DNA from 3 places in the Bacillus sp. XB1 genome. Region 3 is predicted to be linked to each of the others. Evidence: predicted binding sites of a transcription regulator. Region 3 holds the regulator's gene; each other region holds the start of a gene.

The links. Region 3 encodes LexA, which represses DNA repair genes until DNA is damaged. Its sites were predicted from a motif close to CGAACATATGTTCG; they were not measured.
Region 1: ruvA (Holliday junction DNA helicase RuvA) is a predicted target of LexA. The motif match lies at 1,884-1,897, and genes of this name have one in related genera.
Region 2: ACK1U5_RS03055 (YolD-like family protein) is a predicted target of LexA. The motif match lies at 1,338-1,351, and genes of this name have one in related genera.

Annotation. Positions count from the first base shown of each region.
Region 1 covers NZ_JBNRIL010000002.1:419,190-424,575, forward strand. The annotation lists gene ACK1U5_RS17455 (BofC C-terminal domain-containing protein) at 291-821, shown strand; gene ACK1U5_RS17460 (iron-hydroxamate ABC transporter substrate-binding protein) at 835-1,779, opposite strand; gene ruvA (Holliday junction DNA helicase RuvA) at 1,968-2,585, shown strand; gene ruvB (Holliday junction branch migration DNA helicase RuvB) at 2,591-3,592, shown strand; gene ACK1U5_RS17475 (DUF2905 domain-containing protein) at 3,589-3,789, shown strand; gene queA (tRNA preQ1(34) S-adenosylmethionine ribosyltransferase-isomerase QueA) at 3,809-4,861, shown strand; gene tgt (tRNA guanosine(34) transglycosylase Tgt) at 4,874-5,386, shown strand, end outside.
Region 2 covers NZ_JBNRIL010000001.1:625,799-631,184, forward strand. The annotation lists gene ACK1U5_RS03045 (DJ-1/PfpI family protein) at 1-106, shown strand, start outside; partial or broken gene ACK1U5_RS03050 (LysE family translocator) at 243-886, shown strand; gene ACK1U5_RS03055 (YolD-like family protein) at 1,360-1,521, shown strand; gene ppsA (phosphoenolpyruvate synthase) at 1,654-4,260, shown strand; gene ACK1U5_RS03065 (TetR/AcrR family transcriptional regulator) at 4,316-4,933, opposite strand; gene ACK1U5_RS03070 (YhgE/Pip domain-containing protein) at 5,105-5,386, shown strand, end outside.
Region 3 covers NZ_JBNRIL010000001.1:17,957-23,342, reverse strand. The annotation lists gene ACK1U5_RS00145 (phosphate/phosphite/phosphonate ABC transporter substrate-binding protein) at 1-141, opposite strand, end outside; gene ACK1U5_RS00140 (bifunctional metallophosphatase/5'-nucleotidase) at 327-1,910, shown strand; gene ACK1U5_RS00135 (DUF896 domain-containing protein) at 1,950-2,189, opposite strand; gene ACK1U5_RS00130 (YneB family resolvase-like protein) at 2,235-2,891, opposite strand; gene lexA (transcriptional repressor LexA) at 3,033-3,653, shown strand; gene ACK1U5_RS00120 (DUF4097 family beta strand repeat-containing protein) at 3,746-4,549, opposite strand; gene ACK1U5_RS00115 (DUF1700 domain-containing protein) at 4,550-5,092, opposite strand; gene ACK1U5_RS00110 (PadR family transcriptional regulator) at 5,085-5,386, opposite strand, start outside.

The sequences.
Region 1 (5,386 bases), on a different contig from region 3:
CTTTATTAATGTTATATTAGCAAAGCGATGAGCTAATTTACGTAAGACGAGAGATATGCTTAAGTGCTAAACACGCGAATGTGGTCGCCTGGTCTCTCGCCGTAAACGCATCAAGACGCCTGCTTTGCAGGCGTCTTTCATTTTATATAAAAGTAAATGATACATGCAGATGAGGTGAATCCTTATCTGCATTTTTTATATTTTCGAAAGAAATGTAATATGGATAAAACCCCCATTTCCGGAAAAACTACTAATGAAAGTATGATCTTGCCTAAAAGAGGTGAACGGAAATGAAATGGATACTGATTGCGATGCAAGCTTTCGTTATGATGTTTTGTTTCGTTTATGAAACGAATGTGAAGGCGGAAGGGCCAGTACCAGAAGTGACGAAAAAAGAACCTGAGGTTACAATTTTATTAGAGCGTATGTATGTTGATGGCGAAGTAAGCGAAGAAATACTTACAGAAAAAGTGACGGATTTAGAAAAGTTTTTACAGCAGTATAAAGAATGGCAGCTCGTTGATCGTGATGATGTACAAATTGTATTGCAAAAGAAAGTTGATGATATTTCTCCGTTATTGAAAACGAGCGGGTATTTTGGTGTTTCAGAGGAAGGGATATTACAAATTTTCAAAGGTGTGCCAAAAAATGATAATGCGATCCATTCTTTCTTTCAAATTGATATGAAAAAGCTTGAGAGCTATGAACGTGCGAAATTGAAACGTGGCATTCGTATTAAATCAAAAGAAGGTTTTGTGAAGACGATTGAAAAAATGAAGCAATACGCAGTTCAAAGTAAGAAAAAAAGCAGCTCATGGTGAGCTGCTTTTTTTCTTATTTATTTTTAGCTAAAATTTCTTTTGCGATTTCATCAATTAGCATATCTTTTCCGATTGGATTGAATGCTTTCGTATTGAAGACTTCATTTGATACTTCATATACGTGATTATTTTTAACTGCTTTATTGTCTTTCCAAACGGCACTGTTTTTGTAGTCTTCGTAAACTTTATCAGCTTCGCCGCCGAAGTTTACAATAAACATTTGGTCAGGCTGGAATGCAACTAGACCTTCTAGTGATACTTGCGCCATCGTTTGTTTTAAATCCGTACCTTTTGTTGCTGGAAGTTTTAAGTCATTAAAGATGATGTCACCGTATCCGAAGCTACCGTATACACGGAAGTTTTGTGGTGTAACTGCAACGAACATAAAGTTCTCATCTTTTGTTTTCTCTTTAATTTTTTTAGATAAAGAGTCTGCTTTCTTATCGTAGTCTGCAATCCATTTGTCTGCTTTCTTCTCTTCGTCAAATAGCTTACCTACTTCTTTAAACTTACCACGCCAGTCTTCTAAGTTTGTTTCTAGAACAACTGTAGGTGCAACCTTTTCTAGTTGATCATAAATTTTTAATTGACGGTTGTTTAAAATAATTAAGTCTGGTTTTAAAGCAGTAACAGCTTCTAAATCAACTTTAGGTGCCCAGTACCAACCTACTGCTTTTACTCCATCTAACTTGTCTGTTAAGTGATTTTGGATTTTATCTTTATATGTATTTGCTGTACCAACAGGTTTATGTCCAAGAAGTAATAGTTCTTCTGTTGATCCAGATAAGTCAACAATTCTCTTTGGATTTACTGGAATTGTAGCTTCACCTTTAGCATGTTTTACAACTTTTGTTTTCGGTTGTTCTTTTGCTTTCGATTCTTCTTTTTGAGAAGAACAGCCAACGATAGAAAGAACAACAAGCATAATAGTAAATAAAATAAATAGCTTACGTTTCATCCTGATGTAACCCCTTTAATTAGTATTGATAATCATTATCGACTTCTGTATATTAAGGTGCTTTAACCTTTCTGTCAATGGAAAATAACAGAAGTTTCAAGTGGAGAACATTTGTTGGGGCAGTCTCGCTTTTCTATCATTAAATATGTTAAAATGGAATACATGATTTAAGAGGGAGAGATCGTATTTTGTTTGAATATGTTACAGGTTACGTGGAGTATGTAGGGCCGGAATATGTCGTAATTGATCATAATGGAATTGGTTATCAAATTTTCACACCAAATCCGTATGTATTTCAAAGAAGTAAGCAAGAAATCCGTGTCTATACATATCATTATGTGAGAGAAGATATTATGGCACTTTACGGTTTTAAAACACGTGAAGAGCGTTTATTATTTACAAAGTTGTTAGGCGTGTCTGGCATTGGGCCAAAAGGCGCTCTTGCAATTTTAGCTTCTGGTCAAACAGGACAGGTCGTTCAAGCGATTGAGCATGAAGATGAGAAGTTTTTAGTGAAATTCCCAGGCGTCGGAAAGAAAACAGCACGCCAAATGATTTTAGATTTAAAAGGAAAACTAGCAGATGTCGTACCAGATGCATTTGTTGATTTATTCTCAGACACAGAATGTTTTGATGAGAATAAAGGTTCATCAGCTGAGCTTGATGAGGCACTGGAAGCTCTGCGCGCACTTGGATACGCAGAACGCGAAGTTTCTCGTGTTGTACCAGAGTTATTAAAAGAAGCATTAACGACGGATCAGTATATTAAAAAGGCACTTAGTCTTTTACTAAATGGTAAGAGGTGAGTATAATGGACGAACGTCTCCTTTCAGGGGAATCTGCATATGAAGATGCGGATTTAGAATATTCATTACGGCCACAGACGCTCCGTCAGTATATTGGCCAAGATAAAGCGAAACATAATTTAGAAGTATTTATTGAAGCGGCGAAAATGCGTGAAGAAACGTTAGATCACGTGCTTTTATATGGACCACCAGGTCTTGGTAAAACGACGCTTGCGAATATTATTGCCAATGAGATGGGCGTTAATGTTAGAACAACTTCAGGTCCCGCAATTGAAAGACCAGGAGATTTAGCTGCTGTATTAACAGCGCTTCAGCCAGGTGATGTATTATTTATTGATGAAATTCATCGTTTGCATAGATCAATTGAAGAAGTATTGTATCCTGCGATGGAAGACTTTTGCCTTGATATTGTAATTGGAAAAGGGCCTTCAGCACGTTCTGTACGCCTAGATTTACCGCCATTTACATTAGTTGGAGCAACAACACGTGCTGGAGCATTATCGGCACCGCTGCGTGACCGCTTCGGTGTACTTTCAAGGTTAGAGTACTACACAGTAGATCAGCTTTCTGCGATTGTTGAACGTACAGCAGAAGTATTTGAAGTTGAAATCGATTCGTTAGCTGCATTAGAAATTGCAAGACGTGCTCGTGGTACACCTCGTATTGCGAATCGTCTTTTAAGACGTGTACGTGATTTCGCACAAGTTCGTGGTAATGGAACGGTTACGATGGAAATTACACAAATGGCATTAGAGCTACTGCAAGTAGATAAATTAGGTCTAGATCATATTGATCATAAATTACTGCTTGGTATTATTGAGAAATTCCGTGGCGGTCCAGTTGGATTAGAAACGGTTTCAGCAACAATTGGAGAAGAATCTCATACGATTGAAGATGTGTATGAGCCGTATTTATTACAAATTGGCTTTTTACAACGAACGCCGAGGGGCCGAATTGTAACGACGCTTGCGTATGAACATTTCGGAATGGAGATACCAAAAGTATGACGGAGATGCCAAAGCTGCTTATTACAGCCGGGATCTTACTCATCGTTGTTGGATTAGCTTGGAAGTTCATTGGAAGGCTTCCAGGCGATATTTTTGTGAAAAAAGGAAACGTTACCTTTTATTTTCCTATCATTACATGTATTGTGTTAAGTATTGTATTATCTTTTATTATGTATATAATAAATCGATTTAAATAAGAAATAGGTGGATATAGCTATGGATATAAATCTGTTTGATTTTCATTTACCAGAAGAACTTATTGCACAAGTCCCGTTAGAAGAGCGTGAAACATCAAGATTAATGGTGTTAGACCGTGAAACAGGTGATATTGAGCATAAACATTTTACGGATATTCTTTCTTACTTACATGAGGGGGATTGCTTAGTTTTAAATGAAACGAAAGTTATGCCTGCTCGTTTGCACGGTGTGAAAGAAGATACAGGCGCGCACATTGAAGTACTTCTTTTAAAACAAGAAGAAGGTGATAAGTGGGAAACGCTTGTAAAGCCAGCGAAACGTGTAAAAGAAGGAACTGTTATCTCTTTTGGCGAAGGGAAATTAAAAGCAACTTGCACAGGAACTGCAGATCAAGGTGGACGTCAGCTTGAATTTTCATATGACGGCATCTTCTATGAAATTTTAGATGAACTTGGGGAAATGCCACTTCCTCCATATATTAAAGAGACGCTAGAAGATCGCGATCGCTATCAAACAGTATATGCGAAAGAAATCGGTTCAGCAGCAGCGCCGACTGCGGGACTTCACTTTACAGAAGAGTTACTTGAGAAGTTAAAGCAAAAAGGCGTTCAGTTAGCATTCATTACACTTCACGTAGGACTTGGAACATTTAGACCAGTTTCTGCAGACACGATTGAAGAACACCATATGCACGCAGAATATTATCATATGTCTGAAGAGACAGCGGCATTATTAAATCGTGTGAAAGAGAATGGTGGACGTATTATTACTGTAGGTACGACATCAACTCGTACGTTAGAAACAATTGCAACAGATCATGAAGGTAAGCTTTGCGCCGCTTCTGGATGGACAGATATTTTCATGTATCCGGGATATGAATTTAAAGCAATTGATGGTTTAATTACAAACTTCCATTTACCGAAATCAACATTAATTATGCTTGTAAGTGCATTTGCAAATAGAGATAATGTACTTCATGCTTATAATGAAGCAGTAAAAGAAAAATATCGTTTCTTTAGCTTCGGTGATGCAATGTTCGTTGCATCTCACGCTAAAATGAGAAACAAATAAAAGGAGTAAGTTATGACAGCAATTCGTTATGAATTTATTAAGACATGTAAACAAACGGGTGCCCGTTTAGGTCGTGTGCATACGCCGCACGGTTCATTTGATACACCAACATTTATGCCAGTTGGTACACTTGCAACAGTTAAGACAATGTCACCAGAAGAATTAAAAGCAATGGATTCTGGCATTATTTTAAGTAATACGTATCATTTATGGCTACGTCCAGGTCATGAAATTATTCGTGAAGCAGGCGGTTTGCATAAATTTATGAACTGGGATCGTGCAATCTTAACAGACTCTGGTGGTTTCCAAGTATTCAGTTTAAGTGACTTCCGTCGTATTGAAGAGGAAGGCGTTCACTTCCGCAATCACTTAAATGGAGATAAATTATTCTTATCACCAGAAAAAGCGATGGAAATCCAAAATGCATTAGGTTCAGATATTATGATGGCATTTGATGAGTGTCCACCATTCCCAGCTACTTTTGAATATATGAAGAAATCTGTAGAGCGTACGAGCCGCTGGGCA
Region 2 (5,386 bases), 610 kb from region 3:
TACATCATCAAATCCAGGCACAGCTTTTGATGTTGCGTTTTTATTACTTGAAAAATTAACATCTAAAAAGAATGCTGAACATGTAAAGGATCTTATGGGATTTTAGGCATTTATCTTCTTATGAGTTTTTGATGCTTGCTAGAAGTAATGTGAAAAGTCGCCGTGCTCTAGTTCTATTTGCTGAACCCGAGGAAAAAGAAAAAGGGTTTGATTATTACAATACTTATAATAGGAGAATTTTTATGATTATAACACTTTTCACATATATTTTGTTAGGTTTATCTTTAGCAATACCCGCAGGTGCTATGACAGTCCAAATGACGAAACAAGGAATGAGAAATGGTTTCGTACATGGTTGGTTTGTAGGTATAGGAGGAATGACTGTAGATTTATCTTTAATAGTCCTGATTTATCTAGGGTTCTCTAGTGTATTAACCAATCCATGGGTAGAAACAGTTATGTGGCTCCTAGGTTTTATATTTTTAATGTTTATTGGAATAGAAAGCATTAAAGAAGCAAAGTCGGAAGTTAACATAGATGGAGAAGATCCTAATAAATCTTTATTATCAGCTTATTTATCTGGTTTTATGATTGCTATATCACCGGCTAATATTGTATTTTGGATAGGGGTCTTTGGCCCGGTTCTCGTTTCTTCATTAGGTAATGCAAGTACATCTACATTTATATTAATAGCTGTAGGTATTTTATTAGGTATCTTTATGCATGATATGATCTTATTAAGCTTTGTTCATTTTACTAGACGTTTTTAAATCCAACCTTTATTAAAAGAGTATCTATATTTGCCGCAATAGTCCTATTCGGATTTAGTGGTTATTTTGGTTATGAGTTTATAAAACAAGTAATGACTTTTATCTCAAAAGCATAGTTCTTATAAACTTAAATAGGGTGGTTATAAGGTAAATGAAAAAGATACGTATTTTAAACGTAACATAATTGTAAATATGTTATATCACGTAGGCAACCCCTCAGGAATTCATTAATCCCTGAGGGGTCTTTAAATTCTTTACACGTAGCCTCTACTATAATTGATGGTGTATGAGCTTAGCTCAATAGCGATGGGGTACTACCCGCATTTTAACGAAAATATACGCTAAGCAAATTTCGATATAAAAGAAGCCGAATTTTCTACTTTAAGAAACTTTCGGTTTCAATTCGTTATGACATTGCTCTATGTTGTTATAGATATATAATTTAATTAAAGTTTCAATTAGTTTAGATCATCAAAAATAATGTCTTTTTTATCTAAATTTCTTAGAACTTATATATGAGATGAATATTAATTTATAAGCATTAAATATTTGTGAAGATTTAATTGACGAACATATTTTTTGACTTTTATTGAAAGTGGATTACACTATAAAAATTTTAGAGAATGGCTATCTATATAAAAATTACATAACAGTAGCTAATATAAATCCATTAAATAAGACGATTACTTGTACGGATGCTTTTCATAATCAAAGAATGTTTAAGTTTGGAGATGTAATTGAAGTGGATTAGAGGGGGAGAAATAAAAATAGTTATCTCTTCCTAACTTAATTATATCATGTAAATCAAGTTCGAAATAGACTGTTTATTCGTATTGACTCCTGCTACAATCAAGAACACATGCATAGTAAGGAGAGATGTTACATGAGTTCTTTCGTTCTCGATTTTCAAGAAATAGAAAAAACGCAGCTTTCACTCGTTGGTGGAAAAGGTTTGAATTTAGGGGAGTTATCAAGCGTTCAAGGTATACAAGTACCCGAAGGATTTTGTGTTACAACGGTAGGATATGAAAAGGCTATCGAGCAAAATGAGGATCTTCAAACTTTGTTGCAGCAGCTAACAAAGTTGAAAATGGAAGAGCGAGCTCAAATTGGTGAAATAAGTAAGAAGATTAGAGAAGTTATTATGGCAGTAGAAATCCCTTCTGATGTAGTGGAAGCGGTAACTCATTATCTCTCACGTTTTGGAAATGAACATGCGTATGCCGTGCGCTCTAGTGCTACGGCTGAAGATTTACCGTATGCTTCATTTGCAGGTCAACAAGATACGTATTTAAATATTATCGGAGAAGAAGCGATTTTACAGCATGTAAGAAAGTGCTGGGCGTCTTTATTTACAGAGCGAGCAGTTACGTACCGCATGCAAAATGGTTTTGAACATAATCAAGTTTCTATATGTGTTGTCATTCAAAAAATGGTTTTCCCTGAGGCTTCAGGGATTTTATTTACTGCGGATCCGATTACTTCGAATAGGAAGGTGTTGTCAATCGATGCCAGCTTTGGACTTGGCGAGGCGCTAGTATCTGGATTGGTTTCTGCCGATAATTATAAGGTAAAAGAAGATGAAATCGTCGAAAAGGTCATCGCAACGAAAAAATTAGCCATCTATGGACGAAAAGAAGGCGGAACAGAGAGAAAGAAAATTGCTCCTAATAAGCAAAAAGTTCAAACACTTACTGAACAACAGATTTTACAACTAGCACGCATCGGAAGACAAATCGAAGCTTATTTTGGTTGTCCGCAAGATATTGAATGGTGCTTAGTTGATGATACAATTTATATAGTCCAAAGCAGACCGATTACGACTTTATATCCAATTCCAGAAGTAAATGATGGGGAAAATCACGTGTATATATCAGTTGGTCACCAACAAATGATGACCGATGCGATGAAACCATTAGGTTTATCTTTTTTCCTGTTAACGACAAGTGCCCCAATGCGTAAAGCGGGCGGAAGGCTGTTTGTGGATGCTACACAAAGATTAGCATCACCTGCTAGCAGAGATTACTTAATAAATACGTTAGGAAAATCAGATCCGCTCATAAGAGATGCATTAACGACTGTAGTCGAGCGAGATAATTTTATTACATTGTTACCGGATGATGAAAAAGAAAAGAGTGTTGGTAAAGGTGTGCCACCTGCAAGCACGCAACCAGAAATCGAAAATGATCCAGCAATCGTTACGGAATTAATAAAGAATAGTGAAGCATCACTTGAAGAGTTAAAACAAAATATGCAACTGAAATCAGGAGTGGACGTACTTGATTTTATTTTGGAAGATATTCAGCAATTAAAGAAAGTATTGTTTAACCCGCAAAGTATCGCTGTCATTATGGCTGGTATGAATGCTTCAACATGGATAAATGAAAAGATGGAGCAATGGTTAGGTGAAAAAAATGCAGCAGACACGCTTTCTCAATCCGTACAAAATAATATTACATCTGAAATGGGTTTAGCATTAATGGATGTCGCTGATGTGATTCGGCCGTACGAAGAAGTTATTGCGTATTTACAACATGTAGAAAATGAAAGCTTTTTAGATGAATTAGTTCAGTTTAAAGGCGGGGAAAAAGCTCGAGAGGCAATCGATGCTTTTCTAAATAAATACGGAATGAGATGTAGTGGCGAAATAGATATTACGAAAACGCGCTGGAGTGAAAAGCCAACTACAATTATCCCGATGATTTTAAATAATATAAGAGATTTTGAATATGGTGCGAGTAAGCGGAAATTTGAAGAAGGACTGCAAGAAGCTTTGAAAAAAGAAGAAGAGTTAGTAGATCGATTACAGCACTTATCGGGTGGAAAACAAAAAGTAGAAGAAACGAAGCGAATGATTCGTAATATCCGTAATTTTATCGGCTATCGTGAATATCCAAAATACGGTATGATTAATCGTTATTTCATATATAAGCAAGCGTTACTGAAAGAAGCTGAGCAACTTGTGCAGAGCGGTGTCATTCATGAAGTTGATGATATATACTATCTAACTTTTGAAGAGTTTCACGAAGTTATTCGCACGAATAAACTAAATTATGAGCTTATTCATAAACAAAAAAATGATTATAAATTATACGAAAAACTAACGCCTCCTCGTATAATGACGTCTGATGGAGAAATCATTACAGGTAAATATAAACGAGAAAACCTCCCAGCTGACGCCATTGCAGGTCTGCCTGTTTCGTCTGGAGTAGTTGAGGGGAGAGCTCGCGTTATTTTAAACATGGAAGATGCGAATTTAGAAGAGGGAGATATATTAGTTACGGCTTTTACTGACCCTGGCTGGACACCATTGTTTGTGTCTATAAAAGGGTTAGTCACTGAAGTTGGCGGACTTATGACGCACGGAGCAGTTATCGCACGTGAATATGGATTACCAGCAGTCGTTGGAGTAGAGAATGCTACGAAATTAATAAAAGACGGACAACGAATTCGGGTACATGGAACAGAAGGGTATATTGAAGTGTTGTAATGAAATAAAAGAACATCCGCTATTATAGTGGATGTTCTTTTATTATATAGCTGACTTATTTCTTTAAGCCAGCCGCATAAAAAGGTCCATGAACTGCGATTGTTGATAAAAAGCGAGCAATCTCCTCAGGTGTTTCTTTTTGTCCATTATTTAACCATTGTTGGATGACACCTATATGCGCAGATGCCATATAAGAAGTTAAGTATTCGCTTGGAACAAGTAAATTCTCCTTATTAATGAGAGGACCATTCGTATCTTCAAATAATGTTTTCCACATAAAGTCTTTCAGTTTTGTTTGGAAAGATAAATCTCCTTTCGGACTTAGTACAGCTCTCATAAAATCACTATTTTCATTTAGAAATGCAAGAATAGAAGTGATAAGTATAAATGGCATTGTTGGAGAAGGATTTGATCCAAGGTCAGCAATAACTTCTGGGAATTTCTGTTTAGCAATGTTAGAAAACTCGTACATAATGTCTTCTTGGCATTTTGTCATTAAATCAAATTTATCTTGATAGTGCGCATAGAAAGTACCGCGATTAATGTTTGCTTTCGTTGTAATATCTTTCACTGTAATGGCGTCAAAACCTTTTTCTTCAATTAGCTCCACCAATGCATTTCGTATGGCAGCTTTTGTACGAACAACACGCAAATCTAAATTATTATCGCGCAAAGCATATCCCTCCTTAATTTTACTCAACACATTTAGAAAATGTGTCTTATAACCAACACATTCACGATTTTTGATTATTGTATAAGGTTCAACTCGAACATATAATTCAAAATATAAATAAACAACACGTTGTTGGTTATTATAGATCGAATTAAGGGAGGAGAAAAGAAAATGTTTAAAAATAAACTTTTATTGTTATCACCAGTTATTGCACTACTTGTTGTTTTTATTTTTTCATTAACGTTATTTCCAACTGTTCAACCAAAGCCGAAAAACTTGCCAATTGCAATTGTAAATGAGGATCAAGGTGTAGAAATTCCAAATCAACCGAAAATGAATATGGGGCAAACGATCGTTGATAACATGAAAAAAACAGCGAAATCAGAGGAAGAACTCGCAGTGAAGTGGGTAGAAGTAAAAAATAAAGAAGCCGTTCAAAAGGGATTAAACAAT
Region 3 (5,386 bases):
TTGAACATTTAAAGTCTTCGGTACATATCCTTTTTTCGTATCTTCATTTTTACTTGCACTTGACTCTTTCGTCCCGCAGCCACTTAATAATCCCGCTGCTAGTACAACTGTTGTGCTCATTGCAAAAACTTTTTTCAACATATTAATGCCTCCATTTTTCATTGTTATAAAATAACCTTTCATAAACATGAAGAAATATATCACATATTTTTACAAATAATTGATTATTTACAGAATCTTTACACATTCTATACACTCACATTAAAATTCTCTTCACATATTTGATATGATGAATTGGAAGATAACAATAGAAAAGGTGAGTCATATTGGAACAAAATCAAACTGTAACTTTAAACATCTTATTAACAAGCGATATACATGGCACTGTTTATCCTATTCACTACCAAGATAACTCCCCAGCAGAACTTGGTTTAGCTAAAATTTCTACTCTTATAAAAAAAGAACGTTCCAAAAATAGAAACGTTCTTTTAATTGATAATGGCGACTTTATTCAAGGCACACCATTTACTTATCATTATGTTACATACGAAAAAAACAAAAAAAACCCAATGTCCTTATTAGCGAATTACTTACAGTATGACGCTGCAATTATCGGCAATCATGAATTTAATTACGGGATGGATATATTAAATAATGCTGTGACTACTGCGAACTTCCCGTACCTATCAGCAAACATTTTAGATAAAAACAGTAAAAAACCTTATTTCGGGAAACCATATGTAATAAAACATATTGAATCAAATATAAAAATTGCTATTTTAGGGGTGACAACGCATTACATTCCCAATTGGGAACAACCCCATCACATTAAAGATTTACTATTTGAAGATGCATTAAAGACTACAAAAGAATGGGTTTCTTATATTCGCGAACATGAGAAACCAGATTTACTAGTCGTAGCGTATCACGGGGGAGTTGAACGAGATTTACAAACCGGGGTACCGACTGAAGTGTTAACAGGAGAAAACCAAGGATATGCAATGTGCCATGAAATTGAAGGCATAGATATCTTATTAACAGGCCACCAACACCGGGAAATTTCTCACACAATGGCTAACGGTGTAACAATTTTACAGACCGGATGCAATGGACACTCATTTGGAAAAGTAAAAGTAACATTCGAAAAAACGAAACATAAATGGGTGAAAAAAGAGAGTTCTTCTGAATTATTATCTGTACAAGGATTTGAGGCGGACCAAGATGTACTTTCATTGGTAGCCGATTACGAAGAGAAAACACAAAAGTGGCTTGATCAACCTATTGGAATCATTCAAGGGGGCATGCAAATTTCAGATGCTATGCAAACTCGTTTGCATGATCATCCTTTTATAGAATTCATAAATAAAATACAGATGAATATAGCTAATGTATCAATTTCTTGTACAAGTTTGTTCCATAATACATCTCCAGGTTTCCCGGAACATGTAACAATGCGCGATATCGTTTCTAATTATATTTATCCAAACACATTAAAAGTAATTAAAATAACTGGAGCAGATATAAAAAATGCTCTTGAACTCTCTGCTTCTTATTTCACATTAAAAACAGATGGATCAATCACCGTAAGTCCTACCTACATAGAACCAAAGCCACAACATTATAATTATGATATGTGGGAAGGGATTTCATACGTATTAAACATTTCAAAACCAATTGGTGAAAGAGTAGAATCTTTACAGCATAACAGTGCTCCTCTTAATATGAATGAAGAATATGACGTTGTAATGAATAATTATCGTGCAAGTGGCGGGGGAAATTTCTTTATGTTTCAAAACAAACCAGTAGTAAAAGATATACCCACAGATATGTCTGAACTTATCGCTAATTATATATTGGAACATAAAACGATAGAAGCAACAGTTAATAACAACTGGAAAGTTATTAAATAACGATTTTTACAAATAAAAAAGATGGGCTTCGCCCATCTTTTAATTTAATTTTGCATTATCTTGCTTTTTTAAAGCTTTTAATTTCGTCGGTGTAACATCTGTACCTTCTTCGTTAACAACTTTAATACCTTTAAGTTCGTTTAACATATTTTGACGAAACCCTTTTAAATATTGTTCACGTAGCGATTGACGCTCACGTTGCTCTTCTTCAGTTAAACCTTCAGCTTTTGCTTTTTTCGCTAAGAAGTTAATGCGTTCAACGAGTTCGTGATTAATCATCTCGAATCCCCCTTCTAATCAAAACTGATTATTATCATACAATAGTTACTCTTCTTTATCAAGCAATTGCTTCGTATACTCTACATATCTACGATGTACAGTCGCCTTTGAAACATTATGACCAAATCCACGTAATGTTGCTGCAATTTCTTCAAACGTGAGTTCACTTTTTCGCAAACGTACAATTTCCTCAATTGGCACTTCTTTTTTCTCTCTTCCTACACTTAAATGACGATTTTTTAAATTTTTTTCTGGACGATAACCTTTTTCTACTGCACGTTGCATACCTCGTTTAATTTTCATATTATGAATCTTTCTTTGATATTCTTCAACAATACCAATAATATCTAATACCATCGAATCAGAATCCGACAATTGTAATTCACCGTTATGTGTATGCGTATATACTTTTATGCCTTCTTTATGTAAACAATGCATTAACGCGATCTTCGCATTTCCTCTACCAAGACGCGTTTCATCTTGTATAAGTAACACATCAATTTGTTCGTCTCGAATTGTATCCAACACCTCTAATATACCGTCACGTTCAATTGTATATCCACTAGCCTGCTCTTCAATCACCTTAGTAACATTCATTTGATAGCGCTCAGCTAAATGCAATAATTCATCTTTTTGACGTAATAATGATGTTTCTTGCGCTTCTTTCGTTGTACTCACACGTGCATAAATAATTGCATTCATTTTGAACCCCTCTTTCTCCCTATTATTTCCCTATAGTGTAACATAAATCCGCCATTTGTTCGAACTTATGTTTGTAGAATGTTTTTTCACATGTTATACTTATTAATAAGAAAAATGAAAGAAAACGAGGTGTTAGAAAACATGGAAAAGTTAACGAAACGCCAGCAAGACATTCTCGACTTTATTAAGCTAAAAGTACAAGAAAAAGGATATCCACCTTCCGTACGTGAAATTGGTCAAGCAGTCGGCCTCGCTTCTAGTTCTACAGTGCACGGACATTTATCACGATTAGAAGAAAAAGGATACATTCGACGCGATCCAACAAAACCACGTGCCATTGAAATTTTAGGTGAAGACCGAATGGATACGGAAACACAATCTGTTATTCAAGTTCCAATTGTCGGAAAAGTTACTGCTGGTTTACCAATTACAGCGGTCGAAAGCGTAGAGGAACATTTCCCACTTCCAGCTAGTATTGTTGCTGGAGCAGACCAAGTGTTCATGTTACGTATTTCTGGAGATAGTATGATTGAAGCTGGTATTTTCGATGGAGATTTAGTTGTTGTTCGCCAACAACAGTCTGCATATAATGGTGAAATTGTAGTCGCTTTAACAGAAGATAATGAAGCAACTGTTAAACGTTTCTATAAAGAAAAAGACCATTTCCGTTTACAACCAGAAAATTCTTCATTAGAACCTATCATTTTAAAACAAGTGTCAGTTATCGGGAAAGTAATTGGCGTATATCGTGATTTACATTAAAAAATAATAAAAAGAAGATAATTACCTTATTTATATACGGTAATTATCTTCTTTTTTGTATTTTGATAGATTTCCATGCATTCTATTTCTTATTAACGAGTTTTAATCGTCACATCTCCAGCAGCCGTTTTACCACTAATCTTTTTACTACCATTTCCAATTGTTACGTTTTTATTTTCTTCATTAAAAATTGTTACATCTCCGGCAGCACTTTGCCCAGTAATTACCGCATCTTGTGGTTTTTCCGATAAAGTAATATCTATATCTCCCGCAGTTGAACTTGCTTCTAGATTATACTTAGAATCATGATCTTGAATATTTATTTCCCCACTTGTTGTTTTTGCGGTCACTTTCCCTAATACCTTCTTAAAATTCACCTCACCAGCTTTTGTCGATCCCTCCACATTCTTAGCCGTTATTTGTTTCAACTCTACTTCTCCAGCAAGTGTTCTAACACTTACGCTATCACTTTTCACATCACTCATTTCGATTTGTCCAGCAGATGAATTTACTTTTACATCTTGGTAAGAGCGTTCGGGCACAAGGAGAGTCAATTTAGACGTTTGAAACCTAAAATCGTAAAAAGAAAAATCAAATGAAGCACCTTTTTCTCTTTCCCCAATAACTTTTAATGTGTCACCATCTTCTGCGATACGAATCTCTTGTTTACGTACATCTCCTGATTGCTTGATATAAAAAGAAGAGTCAGGAGATTTTTGGACAATAATATCCCCGGCATCTAACTTAACTTCTATATTTTTTAATGTTTCGTTTTTAATTACATTTTCTTTATCGCCTTTTTTAGCAGTTTGTACTGCTTTTTCATATGTTTGGGAAATTCCTATTACTCCAATAATGATACAAGCAATAGCGATTAAAAATAGTTTTTTCATCATTTACTCTCCTTTTATCATTTTGAAGTTCCATATTACATATCGTACACACAATCTCTTAAACCACTTTGTACTATAAAAAGCGATAATACATAACAATAAACCTACTCCAACAAACGTTATACTAACGAAAAGATCCAACCATATAAAAGTACCCATAAATACTTTTCCAATAACGAAAAATGGTGTTACTACACTAGCAATACCACCGATCCAAAAAGAAAATATAAAAGCAATAATTGCGACTAACGGTCCTAACACAATAATAAAATTAAACAAACTAAGTCCAATCGCTGCCATAACAGCTCTTGTCACATTTGAAGTCGATGGATTTTTTTTCATTTCATCGAAGCGATACATCGCAAGTAATTCTTTCGCTATTACTTTCGGAGAACCAAGGCCTTGTATTATTTCTGATTCAGTTTTCCCCTCTTCTAGTCCAAACTGAAAGTGCTCTTCATAATCCAATAAAATATCTTGCCTCTCTGCCTCTGGTAACTTTCTAAGATAACTTGATAATTCTTTAAGAAACCCTTCTTTACTCATCCCATTCCACCCCTTCAATAATTTCTTGTACCCCTTTCGCAAAATCACACCATTCTGTTACTAACAAATGAAATTGCGTCTCCCCTTGCTCTGTTAATTGATAATATTTACGAGGTGGCCCTTCCGTAGATTCCTTTAAATACGTTTGAAAATACCCTTCTTTCGTCAAACGACGTAATAAAGGGTATACTGACCCTTCCGATATTAAAAATTTATTAGAAATTTGCTGAACAAGTTCATAACCGTAACTATCTTTACGTTTTACAAGTGCTAATACACAAAGTTCAAGCACAC